4 regions of the Pseudomonas sp. EA_35y_Pfl2_R111 genome follow, and region 2 is predicted to be linked to each of the others. Evidence: riboswitches for the same ligand, from Rfam matches in the RefSeq annotation. Region 2 holds a riboswitch; each other region holds the start of a gene.

Region 1 (3,296 bases), on a different contig from region 2:
CAGCGCTCGCTCGCCATGTAGATCAAACGGCCCGCGGGCGCCGATAATTTTCGCCCGCGGCACGGCTTCCTGCGCCGTTAGGCAACGCACGGCCCAGTACTGATGAGGGGGGATCTCATGCAGATGCTCCAGCGGCTCACGGCCGAGGGTAAATAACGGACGACGGAAGTCTCGCAGCTCAGCGACTAACCCACTCCAGTCGTCCACTTCACGCCAGTCATCGCCGGTGCCGGGCTGCCAGCCGGGGCGGCGCAGCGCCCAGCAGGCAACCCCACTCAGCTCGGCGGCGCGGGCAGCGTTGGCGCTGATCTGTGCGGCGTAGGGATGGGTCATGTCCAGCAGCAGTTCGATGCCCTGCTCGCGGATAAACGCAGCCAAGCCTTCCGCCCCGCCAAAACCACCGACACGCACCTGACAGGGCAAATCATCCGGCACCCGGCCCAACCCGGCCAGGCTGTAGATCGCTTCAGGGCTTAATCGCCGCGCCAGGCGCAGCGCCTCGGTAGTGCCGCCAAGCAGCAGGATGCGTGGACTCACGGCTTGCACACCTCCAGCAAGGTGATCGGCAAGGCACTGCGCCAGGTGTCGAAGCCACCCAACGGCTGCGCCTGGGCCACGCTGATGCGGGTCAACTCGCCGCCCACCTGCTCGCGCCAGGCCACCAGCGCCGCTTCGCTTTGCAGGGTCACGGCATTGGCCACCAGACGCCCGCCCGGCTTCAGGCTGGCCCAGCACTGCTGCAGCACGCCGGGGATGGTCACCCCGCCACCAATAAAGATCGCATCCGGCGCAGCCAAGCCGGTCAAGGCCTCGGGCGCACGGCCGGCGACCAGTTGCAGGCCGGGCACACCAAGGGCATCGCGGTTGTGCTGGATATGCGCCTGGCGGCCGGCATCGGCCTCGACCGCAAGCGCCCGGCAGCTGGAGTGTGCGCGCATCCACTCAATGCCGATCGAACCGCAGCCGGCGCCGACATCCCAGAGCAGCTCACCGGGTTGCGGCGCCAGGCGCGCCAGGGTGATAGCGCGCACGTCGCGCTTGGTCAGCTGGCCGTCATGCTGATAGGCATCGTCTGGCAAACCTGGTGTGAGCGGCAGCAGGCGCGCATCGCCGGCAGCCACGCACTCGACCGCCAGTAGATTGAGATCGGCAACGCGCGGCAACACCCAGTCGCTGGCCAAACCGTCGATGCGCCGCTCCTGAGCGCCACCCAGATGCTCCAGTACGGTCAAGCGACTGGGGCCAAAACCGCGCACACGCAGCAACTCGGCCACGGCCGCCGGGCTTTCGCCGTCATTGCTCAACAGCAGCAGCCGTGCACCCGGGAATAGCTGCGCCTGCAACGCCGCCAACGGCCGCGCCACCAGCGACAGCACTGTCACCTCCTGCAACGGCCAACCCATACGGGCGGCGGCCAGTGACACTGACGAGGGCGCAGAAAATACCCGCAATTCCTCAGCCGGCAGCTGCCGCGCCAGGCTCGCGCCAACGCCATAGAACAGCGGATCACCGCTGGCCAGTACACACACCGACGTACCACGCCGCGCCAGCACCGGCTCCAGGCTAAAGGGGCTCGGCCACAGCTCATGCTGCCCCGGCAGATCGGCAGGCAATAGCGCCAACTGGCGGGCACCGCCGACGATGCACTGCGCCTCGCTCAGCGCCAACCGCGCCGCCTCACCCAGGCCGGCGTAGCCGTCTTCACCTATACCCACCAGGGTTAACCAGGCCGTCATGCGCTTTCCTCAAACCGTCATCAGCGCGCCGCCCGACCAGCTGGCTGTCGTGCCTGCGCGCAAAGCGGGCATAATAGCGCCTTCGTCGGTGCCCGCCGCCATTGTGCATAGGGCCTAAGAGGGAATCCGGAGCGATCCGCTGATCGTGACCGAGCTGCCCCCGCAACTGTAAACAGCGAGTCTGCCGCAACTGCGCCACTGGGTAACCGGGAAGGCCGCAGCAGATGATGACCTGTCAGCCAGGAGACCTGCCGACGACGCTAGTCGCGAGTGCCAACATCGGGCGGGGTGTACCGATGCCATGAAATCCCCTGTGGGCGGATTTCGCTGGTTCGGTCGCCGCGTCTTTGTTGTTGGTGACCTTTTTGCGCGACCGTCCAACCTCCGCCGACCTGCCCGACCCACGCCCTAGCGCGTGCCCCGGCCTGCTGCGTATCGTTCAGGCGCTGGACGGTGGCATCTGCCGGGTCAAGCTGGCCGGCGGCGTGCTCAGCAGCCAACAGGCACGGGCCATCGCCGAGGCTGCTGAGCGCTGCGCCAGTGGCGTGCTGGAGCTGACCAACCGCAGCAATCTGCAGATTCGTGGCGTATTGGCTGGCCAGCAGACTGAGTTGATCGAACGGCTGCTCGCCGCCGGCCTTGGCCCGAGCAACCCGGCCGCTGACGATGTGCGCAACCTGCTGCTCAGCCCCGCCGCCGGCTTCGACCCGCAGGCCCTGCTCGACACCCGCCCGCTGGCCGCCGCGCTGCTTGAGCTGCTGCAAAACACCCCGGCGCTGCATGGCTTGTCAGCCAAATTCGCCCTGCAGCTGGACGGCGGCGAAGCCCTGGCGATGCTCGAACACCCCCACGATATCTGGCTTAGCGCCCTGCCCGGCTCGCCGGCACGACTGGCGTTTGGCCTGGCCGGCTGCCCGACTGACAAGCCGCTGGGTGTGATCGACGCAGAGCAGGCCGTGCCGCTGGTGGAGCAACTGCTCAGGCTGTTCCTCGATCTGGCTGGGAGCGAACACAGCCGGATGCGCCAGCTGCTCGGTGTGATGACGCCCAGCCAGCTGCTGCAACAGCTACAAACGTGCCTGCCCTTTGCCGTACAAGCGACCCCTACCGACTGGCAGCGCGCGCCGGTCAGCCAACGCGCGCCCATTGGCATTTATCCACAGCAGCAGAACGGCCTGTGCATGGTCGCTACCGCCACGCGCCTAGGCCGGGTCGACGCCGCGCAACTCAAAGCACTGGCCGAACTGGCTGAGCACCATGGCGATGCCAGCCTGCGCCTGACGCCCTGGCAAGGTCTGCTGCTACCGAATATCCCCAAGCACTCGGCAGAAAAATTACTGCACAAACTGGCCGAACTCGGCCTGCTGATCGATGCCAACGACCCGTTAAGCAATCTGATCGCCTGCACCGGCTCAGCCGCCTGCGGCAAAGGTCTGGCCGGCAGCAAGGCCGATGCTCTACAGCTCGCCAAGCGCCTGCGCGCGAGCACAGCACGACCGCAGGTGCACCTGAGCGCCTGCCCGCGCTCCTGCGCCGCCGCGCACACCGCGCCCTTTACCT
Region 2 (3,296 bases):
TACGACACCTTCGGCGTCGGCCACTCCAGCACCAGCATCAGCGCAGCCCTGGGCATGGCCATCGCCGCGCGCATCCAAGGCAGCAAACGCAAAGCCGTAGCGGTGATCGGCGACGGCGCCCTGACCGCCGGCATGGCCTTCGAGGCCCTGAACCACGCCAGCGACGTCAGCGCCAATATGCTGGTGATCCTCAACGACAACGACATGTCGATCTCCAAGAATGTCGGCGGCCTGTCCAACTACCTGGCCAAGATCCTCTCCAGCCGCACCTACGCCAGCATGCGCGAGGGCAGCAAGAAAATCCTCTCGCGCCTGCCGGGTGCCTGGGAGATCGCCCGTAAGACCGAAGAGCACGCCAAGGGCATGCTCGTGCCCGGCACCCTCTTCGAGGAGTTGGGCTGGAACTATATCGGCCCGATCGACGGCCACGATCTGCCGACCCTGCTCGCCACCCTGCGCAATATGCGCGACCTCGACGGCCCGCAGTTTCTGCATGTGGTGACCAAGAAGGGCAAAGGCTTCGCCCCGGCCGAGGTCGACCCGATTGGCTACCACGCGATCACCAAGCTGGAGCCGATCAACGCGCCAGCAGCACAACCTAAGCAAGCCAGCGGGCCGAAATACTCCAGCGTGTTCGGTCAATGGCTATGCGATATGGCCGCGACAGACCCACGCCTGGTCGGCATCACCCCGGCGATGAAGGAAGGCTCGGACCTGGTGGCCTTTAGCGAACGTTATCCCGAGCGCTATTTCGATGTAGCCATCGCCGAACAGCATGCGGTAACCCTGGCCGCCGGCATGGCCTGCGACGGCGCCAAACCCGTAGTGGCGATCTATTCGACCTTTTTGCAGCGCGCCTATGACCAGCTGATCCACGATGTCGCCGTGCAGCACCTTGATGTGCTGTTCGCCATCGACCGCGCAGGCCTGGTCGGCGAAGACGGTCCAACCCACGCCGGCAGCTTCGATGTCTCCTACCTACGCTGCATCCCCGGCATGCTGGTGATGACCCCGAGCGATGAAAACGAACTGCGCCGCATGCTCACCACTGGCCACCTATTCAACGGCCCGGCGGCGGTACGCTACCCACGCGGCAGCGGCCCGAATGCCACCATCGAGCCGGGCCTGGAGCCACTGGAAATCGGCAAAGGCATCGTCCGTCGCCAGGGCAGCAAGGTAGTCCTGCTGGTATTTGGCGTACAGCTGAGTGAAGCGCTCAAGGCCGGCGACGCACTCGATGCCAGCGTAGTCGATATGCGTTTCGTTAAACCCCTTGACGAAGCCCTGGTACGCCAACTGGCCGCCAGCCACGAGCTGCTGGTCACGGTTGAAGAGAACAGCGTAATGGGCGGAGCTGGCAGCGCGGTCAGCGAGTTCCTCGCCCACGCCGGTATCCTCAAGCCGATGCTGCATCTGGGCCTGCCGGACTACTACGTCGAGCACGCCAAGCCGGCGCAGATGCTCGCCGAATGCGGGTTGGATGCTGCGGGTATCGAAGCGGCCATCCGCGCGCGCCTCGCCACACTTTCTGCATGAGCACCGCTCATCCAGAGCTGAGCCAGGCTTGCTTGTAATTCACTCTGCCGCACCTTAAGGTGCGCGACGTTTTATCTGTCCGAGGTCGCTGCCAAACCAGCAGCGTGAAAAGGGAAGCAGGTGCGCCGCTGTCGATTCGACAGCGGCAAGACCTGCGCTGCCCCCGCAACGGTAACCGACAGCGCGCAAGCGCAGCCTTTCTCAAAGACCACTGGGTGCGCCTGGGAAGGTGAGAGAGGCAGTCGGCAGCCCGGAGACCTGCCTCGGCGTGAAGTGACTGGTGTTGCGGAGGGCATCACCGTCAAGCGCTGGCTATCGCCTCCTTGCCCGGTGCTTGTCCCTGCCCTCCTCGAAAGTTTTTTGCCTTTTGAGGATTCTCTACGTGAAATTGTCCCGTCTTGCCCTGGCTGTGGCGCTTGCTCCGAGCATCAGCCTTGCTGCCAGCGATACCAGCAGCCACGAACTGCCACCGCTGGTGATTACTCGCGCTACGCCGCTCAAAGCACCGGCACCAGCCAGCGTTAAAGTAATCGACCGCCAGCAGATTGAAGCAACTGCAGCCTCAACACTCCTCGATGTACTGCGTAGCCAGGCCGGCGTGCAGGTACGCGACACCATTGGCGATGGCAGCCGCGCCACCTTCAGTCTGCGTGGATTTGGCGAGAACGCGGTAAACAACACCTTGATCTTGGTCGATGGTCGCCGCCTCAACCAACCCAGCCAGGCCGGGGCCGACCTCAACAGCGTGCCACTGGGTAATATCGACCGCATCGAGATCATCCGCGGCGCCGGCACCGTCCTCTATGGCGACCAGGCGGTGGGCGGCGTTATCAATATCGTCACCCGCACCCCAAGCAGCAATGAGGGCTACCTTGAGGGCAGCCGCGGCAGCCATGATCTGGAGGCCTTTCGCGGGCATATCTACCAGCAACTCGGCGGTGGCTTTTCGACCTACCTGAGCGGCGAGTCGCGTACGTCTGACAACTACCGCGACCACAACAACGCCAGCTACAGCAATGCCTTCGCCCGCCTGCGCTATGATCATGAAAGTGGCCATGCGCTGTATGAGTACCAGACGGTCGACGATGAACTGCTCTACCCCAATGCCCTTACCAGGGCGCAACGTCGTACAGATCGCAAGCAAAGCGACTCAACAGCCTGGAACGACAGCAAGACGCAGGTGCATCGCTTTGCCCTGGAGCAGCAACTGAATGACATCTGGACTGCCAACCTCGACTACAGCCATAGCGATCAGGACAGTGTCGGCAGCTTTGCCGCACCGGATCGATTCACCCAGGACACCCGCACTGAAAGCATCAGCCCCAGACTGAGCGCGCGCTACGACAACACCCTAGGGGATGGAGAGTGGCTACTCGGCCATGACCACATAAGCAGCGATGCGCAATCATCCTGGGGCACCGACTTCCAGCAGACCCAGCGCGACTGGTATAGCCAGCTAAGCCAGGGACTGGGGCGTGACGTGACGGTTACTGTCGGCTACCGCAGCAGCGAAGCTGACGACCACAACAAGGCGATCCGCAAACACCATAAGGATCGCGAAGACAGCACCAGCATCGGCCTGAGCTGGCAAGCCCACCAAGAGACTCGCCTATTTATCAAGCGCGAGGATGTGCTGCGCTGGGCCAACGTAGACGACAATGCTTTTGTCCTGCCAGGGGTCGAGTTCCTCAAACCGCAGACCGGCGTGTCCTGGGAAAGCGGTATCGAGTGGCAAGACGGCGTGCAGCGATATCAAGCGA
Region 3 (3,296 bases), on a different contig from region 2:
GCGAAAGCCCTTGGCGCGCACCTGTTCCTCGATGGTGGCCAGGGTGCCGCTGACCCAATCCTGATCCGGCCAGCTGGCGCGATGGACCACGGCAATCGGGCAATCCGCGCCGTAATGCGGCAGCAGCTCAGTGACGATCTTGCTCAGGTGCACCACACCCAGGTGGATGGCCATGGTCGCACCGTGGCGGGCCAAGTCGCCCAGCGCCTCGCCCTCGGGCATGTTCGACTTGCTCGCATAGCGGGTAAGAATCAGCGTCTGTGACACCTCGGGCAGGGTCAGTTCGCTTTCCAGCAGGGCGGCGCACGCCGCTGTGGCGGTGACCCCGGGGATGATCTCGAAGGCAATGCCCAGCCGGCGCAGGTGGCGGATCTGTTCGCCAATCGCGCCATACAGCGACGGGTCGCCGGAGTGTACGCGGGCCACATCCTGGCCTTTGTTGTGGGCCTGGCGGATCAGCGCGATGATTTCATCCAGATGCAGTTCGGCGGTGTTGATCACCAGTTCGGCGCTATGGCCCTGCAGTACTGCCTCGGGCACCAGCGAGCCGGCGTAGAGAATCATTGGGCAGCTGCGCAGTAGGCGCTGGCCTTTGACGGTAATCAGCTCGGGGTCGCCGGGGCCGGCGCCGATAAAGTAAACGGTCATGACACATCCTTGGGTGCAATCGACGCCAGGGCGCAGGTGGCGCTGGCGTTGCGGGTTTTTTCGCCGAGCAGGCGGGCAGCATTGCCGCTCATAAGCGTGGCCAGGGCCAGGGCGCTGGGTTCGGCGACGGCCGGGCTGCCGGTGGCGGCCAGGGTAAGCGGCGAGCCTTGCACGAGGTGCTGATATGGCTGCAGTTCTTCAGCACTAAAGCAGCTCAGCTGCAGACCGAGGCGCTGGGCCAGTGCCAGCAGACCCGGCTCGCTCTGTTTATGCGCGACGCTGGCCAATCCCACCAAGTTATCCACAGTCAGGTCATGTGCTTGCAGGCTGTGCAGCAGCAGACTGAACACGTCCTCCACGCTGCAGCCACTGCGGCAACCCAGCCCGGCGACTACCTGAATGGTGGCAGCGGGGTGGCGAGGGGTGTGGCTGGGGATCATCTGCGGCGCTCGGTGTGTGCGGCGGCGTAGCTCAACATGGCGGCCGGCACCGGTCAACCGCGATTGACCGGCCGCCATGGCCTGCGTAGCCTTGTCGCGTTCGAGGTTCTTCGTGGGCATGCCCATGAAGCTAAGAGGGAACAGGGTGAATGCCCTGGCTGCCCCCGCAACTGTAAACGACTCGTACCCTTGCGTTGTTCTGCCGCCCAAGCGCTGCAGCACAACAGCCACTGCGTCAGCGCGGGAAGGCGAAGGGATTAGCCGGCGTATCTACGCCAGCCCGGTCGTGAGCCAGGAGACCTGCCTCGTCACGCTTTCGACAACCGGGCGGGGTGATCCGGTGGTGTTGGCTGACGCCCCGTGGCTGTCATGTCTGTGCCGCCTGCCTGCTCGTCTTTCTTTCGACGCCATGCAGGACTCGCCATGCAAACCCTCGCCAAACTCCCCGTCACCATCGTTACCGGCTTTCTCGGCGCCGGCAAAACCACCCTGTTGCGTCATCTGCTGACCCATGCGGAGGGACGGCGTATCGCGGTGATCGTCAACGAGTTTGGCGAGCTGGGCATCGACGGCGAAATCCTCAAGCAGTGCTCCATCGGTTGCAGCGAAGAAGAAGCCAACGGCCGTATCTTCGAGCTGGCCAACGGCTGCCTGTGCTGCACCGTGCAGGAAGAGTTCTTCCCGGTGATGCGCGAGCTGGTGGCGCGCCGCGGCGAGCTGGACCATATCCTGATTGAAACCTCCGGCCTGGCCCTGCCCAAGCCGCTGGTACAAGCCTTTAACTGGCCGGAAATCCGCAACGCCTGCACTGTCGATGCGGTGATCACCGTGGTCGACAGCCCGGCCGTGGCCGCCGGCACCTTCGCCGCATTCCCCGAGCAGGTCGACGCGCAGCGCAAGCTCGACCCCAATCTGGATCACGAATCGCCGCTGCATGAGCTGTTCGCCGACCAGCTGGCCAGTGCCGACCTGGTAATCCTCAACAAGGCCGACCTGCTCGATGCCGCCGCCCTGGCTGCGGTGCGCACTGAAGTGGCGGAAGAGCTGCCGCCGGCGGTGAAAGTTATCGAAGCCCATGGCGGCGAGCTGCCGCTGGACGTGCTGCTGGGCCTGAACTGCGAGACCGAACTGCACATCGATGGGCGCAAGACCCACCATGATCTGGAAGGCCATGAAGACCACGATCACGACGAGTTCGCCTCGTTCCACGTGGAACTGCCTGAAGCCGAGGAAACCCATCTGCTGCAAGCGCTGAAGGAGGCGGTCAGCAAACACGGCATCCTGCGCATCAAGGGCTTTGCGGCGATTCCCGGCAAACCGATGCGTCTGCTGCTGCAGGGCGTCGGTCAACGTTTCGACAAACACTTCGACCGCGCCTGGCAGGCCGATGAGCCGCGCATCACCCGCCTGGTGGTGATTGGCCAGACCCTGGATCAGGCCGCCATCGAAGCCGAGCTCAACGCCGCGCTGGCAGGCTAAGCCCACATGCACCTGCTGCGCACCCAGCCCGGCAGCCAGCTGCCGCTCGACAGCATTGCCGATCTCGGCCAGACCCCGGCCGAGCTGGTGATTCTCTGTACCGGCGATTCGCACCTGTCGCTGCTGGCCGAAGCGGCGCGCCAGTTGCCGGCGGATTACCCCAGTCTGCGTCTGGCCAGCCCGGCGCAGCTGAGCAATCACGCCTCGGTGGATCTCTACGTCGAGCAGGTGCTGCAGCACGCCAAGGTCATCCTGATTTCCGTGCACGGCGGCGTCAGCTATTGGCGCTACGGCATCGAGCGCCTGGTCGAACTGGCCGAGCGCGGTGCACGGGTGATCATGGTGCCGGGCGACGACAGCCCTGATCCCGAGCTGATGGGCCTAAGCAATGTCGATAGCGAGAGCGCCCACAGGCTCTGGCAGTTTCTGCGTCAGGGCGGCGCGGGTAATGCGCTGCAACTGTTTAACTGCATCGCCAGCCAGTGGCTGCAGCGTGACTATGCCTGGGTAGAACCGCAGCCGCTGCCGCGTGTGGGCCTGTATCACCCGCAGTTGGCCAATCCAAGCCTGGCCGATTGGCAAGCCAGCTGGCAGGCCGATGCGCCTGTGGCGGCGTTGCTGTTCTACCGCACCCAGGTGCAGGCGGCGAATACCGGGTTTATCGATCAGTTTTGCCAACGCATGCAGGCCCAGGGCCTTAATCCACTGCCGATTGCCGTGGCCAGCCTC
Region 4 (3,296 bases), on a different contig from region 2:
GGTCAAGCATCCGTTGCTAATCTTCAGTCAGCCAACTCCCTAAGGAAAACTCATGCCGCGCTCCCTGCTCACACTTGTGCTGTGTCTGTTACCCAGTTTTATACTGGCCGATAGCCTGGACGGCCACTACCTGACCACGCTGGATGGCCAGCCAACCGAAATGCACCTGCGCAGCCAGGGCCAGCAGGTCACAGGGGAATATGTGGAGGGTGGCAGGCTGCGCCTGCAGATTAGCGGCAGCTTTGACGGCCAACTGCTCAGTGCGCAAATTAGCGAGCCGCAGTCCGGGCAGTTGATCGCCAATATGAATGCCACCTACGCCAATGGCGTGCTTAACACTCATATCGCTGCACGCAATCCGACTACCGGGGCAACCCTGGAACGCAAGGCACTGTTCCACCGGCAGAACCTTAGCACTGCAGCCGCCGCGCAAAGTAGCAGCCCGAGCAGCAGCGCAACACGCGACCCGGCACTGATCGGCACCTGGGTGCACGAGAAGATCATCAATAGCGGCGGCGCCAATTTCGCCTCCATGACCACCCAGATGATTCTGCAACTGAGTGATGACGGCAGCGTTTCGCAGTGGACGCGCAACGTGGCAGGCGGCTCAGACTGGAACTACGACAGCCCTGGCGAGCTGCAATACAGCGGACGCTGGCAGAGCAACAACGGCTTGCTGGAAGTGCAGATGCAGGGCAGCAGTGATTATCAGCCTGCCGCCTACTATCGTTTCAGTGACCAGTACCTGGTCACTGAAAGCAATACCGGCAAGCTGATCTGGCAGCGGCGGCGCTGATCAATCAGGCCGGCTGGTGCAGACGCGAGTTGAACAGCGGCCCACGGCTATAAGCCGACAGCGCCTTGGCGGCGGCCAGCACACCCAGATCGACCAGTGGCTCGATCAGGATCACACTCATATAGGCCAGGCCGAAGCTACCGACGGCAGCCAGGTTCTCGCCGGAGAAGCCGTTGCCGTAGACCGCCCAGAAGCCTACCCAGGCGACGATACCGCCCTGATAAGCCGTCGACAGTGCCAACGCTTGCTTATAGGAGAGATCCACATAAGCAGTGCCGGGCGCGATAAGGCGTTTGGCCAGCAGACTGATGCCCCACAACGGCACCAGCAAGGTGGTGACGTTCATGCCGTACTGCGGCAAGTCGAACTGAGCGAATAGCAGCCCTTGCAGCAGCAGGCCGAGCGCCAAACCGATAGCCGTGGCACCAGCACCAAACAGCAGCAGCAAGGTTGAACCGAGGATCAGATGCACTTCAGAAACGCCAACCGCCTGATGCGGAAAGACTTCAAAGAAGCAGAACACCAAGGCGGTGGTGATTAGGCTGCGTAGCGCTAGGGCGGCGGAGCCACCGTTATCGCGCACGCTGTCGAGGGCAAGCTTGGCCGTGAGGCCGAAGGCACCGGCGGCGGTTGCATAGCTGAGGAAGAGTTTGGCGCCAGTGACGACTTCTGGTTCGATGTGCATAGAAATTCCTGTACCGCGCCCACCGCGCGATGATCTGGATTGAGGGGGATGGGCATAAGCGCCCGGCTTCGATGGCAGGTCTCCTGGCTCACGGTTTGACGCTTCGCCCGCCTTCCCGACCTTGCGGCCAGTGGCATCTGGGCGTTGCTCACCATTTACAGTTGCGGGGGCAGCCATGGCTTCAGCACCGGTTGCGGTGCTTTCCATGTTCCCTTTTCATCCAGTCGCTTAACACGAGCTGGAACCATCGGCGGCCACCTTACCCGGCGGCAGAGAGAAATGACAGACCCGGCATTTTATGGCGCAGGCGCGCCAACAGACGGAAGAGAGCCTGACGCCGTATGACGCAAGCAGGTAAATACGGCACTGGCGTTGGCGCACAGCTGCCCCTGAGCATCATGCAAAGTGGCTTGCGCAGATACCTGTCGCCCCTCGCGCTGCTGCACGCAAGCTTCGGTATGGAGCGGCAAGGCCGCCAGCCCCACCGGGCGCAGGTAATTCACTTGCAGGCTGGCGGTCACGTAGACCTCCTCGGCACTGGCCTGCGAGTACACCGCCAACCCCAGCGCCGCATCGAACAGCGTGGCGGTATAGCCGCCATGCACACCGCCAAGCGGATTAAAGTGCACGGCCGGCGGCTGACTGCTGAAGCTCGCCACCCCAGCTGCGGCCTGCAGCTGGGAGATACCATAATCCGCACCGATATCACCGGCCAGCCAGGCCTGTAACTGTTCAAAGAGAGTGGCGTGCATATTCAGGCCTCAGATCAGGTGCGGCGTACTGCGCGCCACCAGCGCTTCGACATCCACGCCACGCGGCAAGGTACCGTAAACCCGACCGCCCTGCCCGCCCAGACGGCTGACGATAAAGGCATCGGACACTGCCGCATTACCGGCTTCCAGCAGCAGCTTGGCCTGCAGCGCCAGCGCCACATCTTCGGTGAGCTGACGGGCGCGGTATTGGATATCGGCGGTGTCGCGGAAATCCGCCTGCAGTTGCGTGATATGCGCTTTCAGCCGCGCATCGCCATGGCCGTCGCCCAGTTCGGTAAACAGCGCATCAAGCACGCCCGGCTCCTTGGACAAGGCGCGCAGCACGTCTAGGCACTGCACGTTGCCCGAGCCTTCCCAGGTCGAGTTGACCGGCGCTTCGCGGTACAGCCTTGGCAGGATGGTGTCCTCGACATAACCGGCACCGCCCATGCATTCGGCGGCCTCGTTGATCATCGCCGGCGCGCGTTTGCAGATCCAATACTTGCCCACGGCGGTGACCAGGCGGGCGAACTTGTCTTCCTGCTCGTCATGGGCGTTATCCAGCGCCTTGCCCATGCGCATGGTCAGCGCCAAGGCCGCCTCGCTTTCCAGGGCAAGATCGGCCAACACGTTCTGCATCAGCGGCTGTTCGCTCAGTGCGCGCCCGCCAACCTGGCGATGGGCGCAGTGATGCGCGGCCTGAGTCAGGGCCTGACGCATCAGGGCGCTGGAGCCGATCATGCAATCGAAGCGGGTCAACGCGACCATCTCGATAATGGTCGGCACGCCACGGCCCTCTTCGCCAACCATCCAGGCCAGGGCGCCGCGGAACTCCACCTCGCTGGAGGCGTTCGACCAGTTGCCCAGCTTGTTCTTCAGGCGCTGGATATAGAACTCGTTGCGCATGCCGTCCGGGCGGTGGCGCGGCAGCAGAAAGCAGGTCAGGCCCTTAGTGGTGTAAGCCAAGGTCAGGAAGGCATCGCACATCGGCGCCGAGCAGAACCACTTGTGGCCGACCAACTCGTAGACCTGGCCCGGGCCGCCAAGGCCGACTGGATAAGCG

What was found. A riboswitch is a leader RNA that binds a small molecule or an ion and turns the genes downstream of it on or off. The one in region 2 is predicted to bind cobalamin.
Region 1: it holds a riboswitch for cobalamin, as region 2 does, so the genes downstream of both, cobG (precorrin-3B synthase) here and AACY25_RS15815 (TonB-dependent receptor family protein) in region 2, are expected to answer to the same signal.
Region 3: it holds a riboswitch for cobalamin, as region 2 does, so the genes downstream of both, cobW (cobalamin biosynthesis protein CobW) here and AACY25_RS15815 (TonB-dependent receptor family protein) in region 2, are expected to answer to the same signal.
Region 4: it holds a riboswitch for cobalamin, as region 2 does, so the genes downstream of both, AACY25_RS05475 (energy-coupling factor ABC transporter permease) here and AACY25_RS15815 (TonB-dependent receptor family protein) in region 2, are expected to answer to the same signal.

What each region holds. Positions count from the first base shown of each region.
Region 1 is NZ_CAXAOM010000006.1:77,653-80,948, forward strand. It holds gene AACY25_RS19455 (cobalt-precorrin-6A reductase) at 1-537, opposite strand, end outside; gene cbiE (precorrin-6y C5,15-methyltransferase (decarboxylating) subunit CbiE) at 534-1,736, opposite strand; cobalamin riboswitch at 1,806-2,006, shown strand; gene cobG (precorrin-3B synthase) at 2,102-3,296, shown strand, end outside.
Region 2 is NZ_CAXAOM010000004.1:64,402-67,697, reverse strand. It holds gene dxs (1-deoxy-D-xylulose-5-phosphate synthase) at 1-1,536, shown strand, start outside; cobalamin riboswitch at 1,602-1,816, shown strand; gene AACY25_RS15815 (TonB-dependent receptor family protein) at 1,919-3,296, shown strand, end outside.
Region 3 is NZ_CAXAOM010000006.1:93,625-96,920, reverse strand. It holds gene cobM (precorrin-4 C(11)-methyltransferase) at 1-648, opposite strand, end outside; gene AACY25_RS19530 (cobalamin biosynthesis protein) at 645-1,208, opposite strand; cobalamin riboswitch at 1,175-1,411, shown strand; gene cobW (cobalamin biosynthesis protein CobW) at 1,512-2,567, shown strand; gene cobN (cobaltochelatase subunit CobN) at 2,574-3,296, shown strand, end outside.
Region 4 is NZ_CAXAOM010000001.1:1,122,338-1,125,633, forward strand. It holds gene AACY25_RS05470 (hypothetical protein) at 53-796, shown strand; gene AACY25_RS05475 (energy-coupling factor ABC transporter permease) at 801-1,481, opposite strand; cobalamin riboswitch at 1,538-1,745, opposite strand; gene AACY25_RS05480 (PaaI family thioesterase) at 1,778-2,233, opposite strand; gene AACY25_RS05485 (acyl-CoA dehydrogenase family protein) at 2,243-3,296, opposite strand, start outside.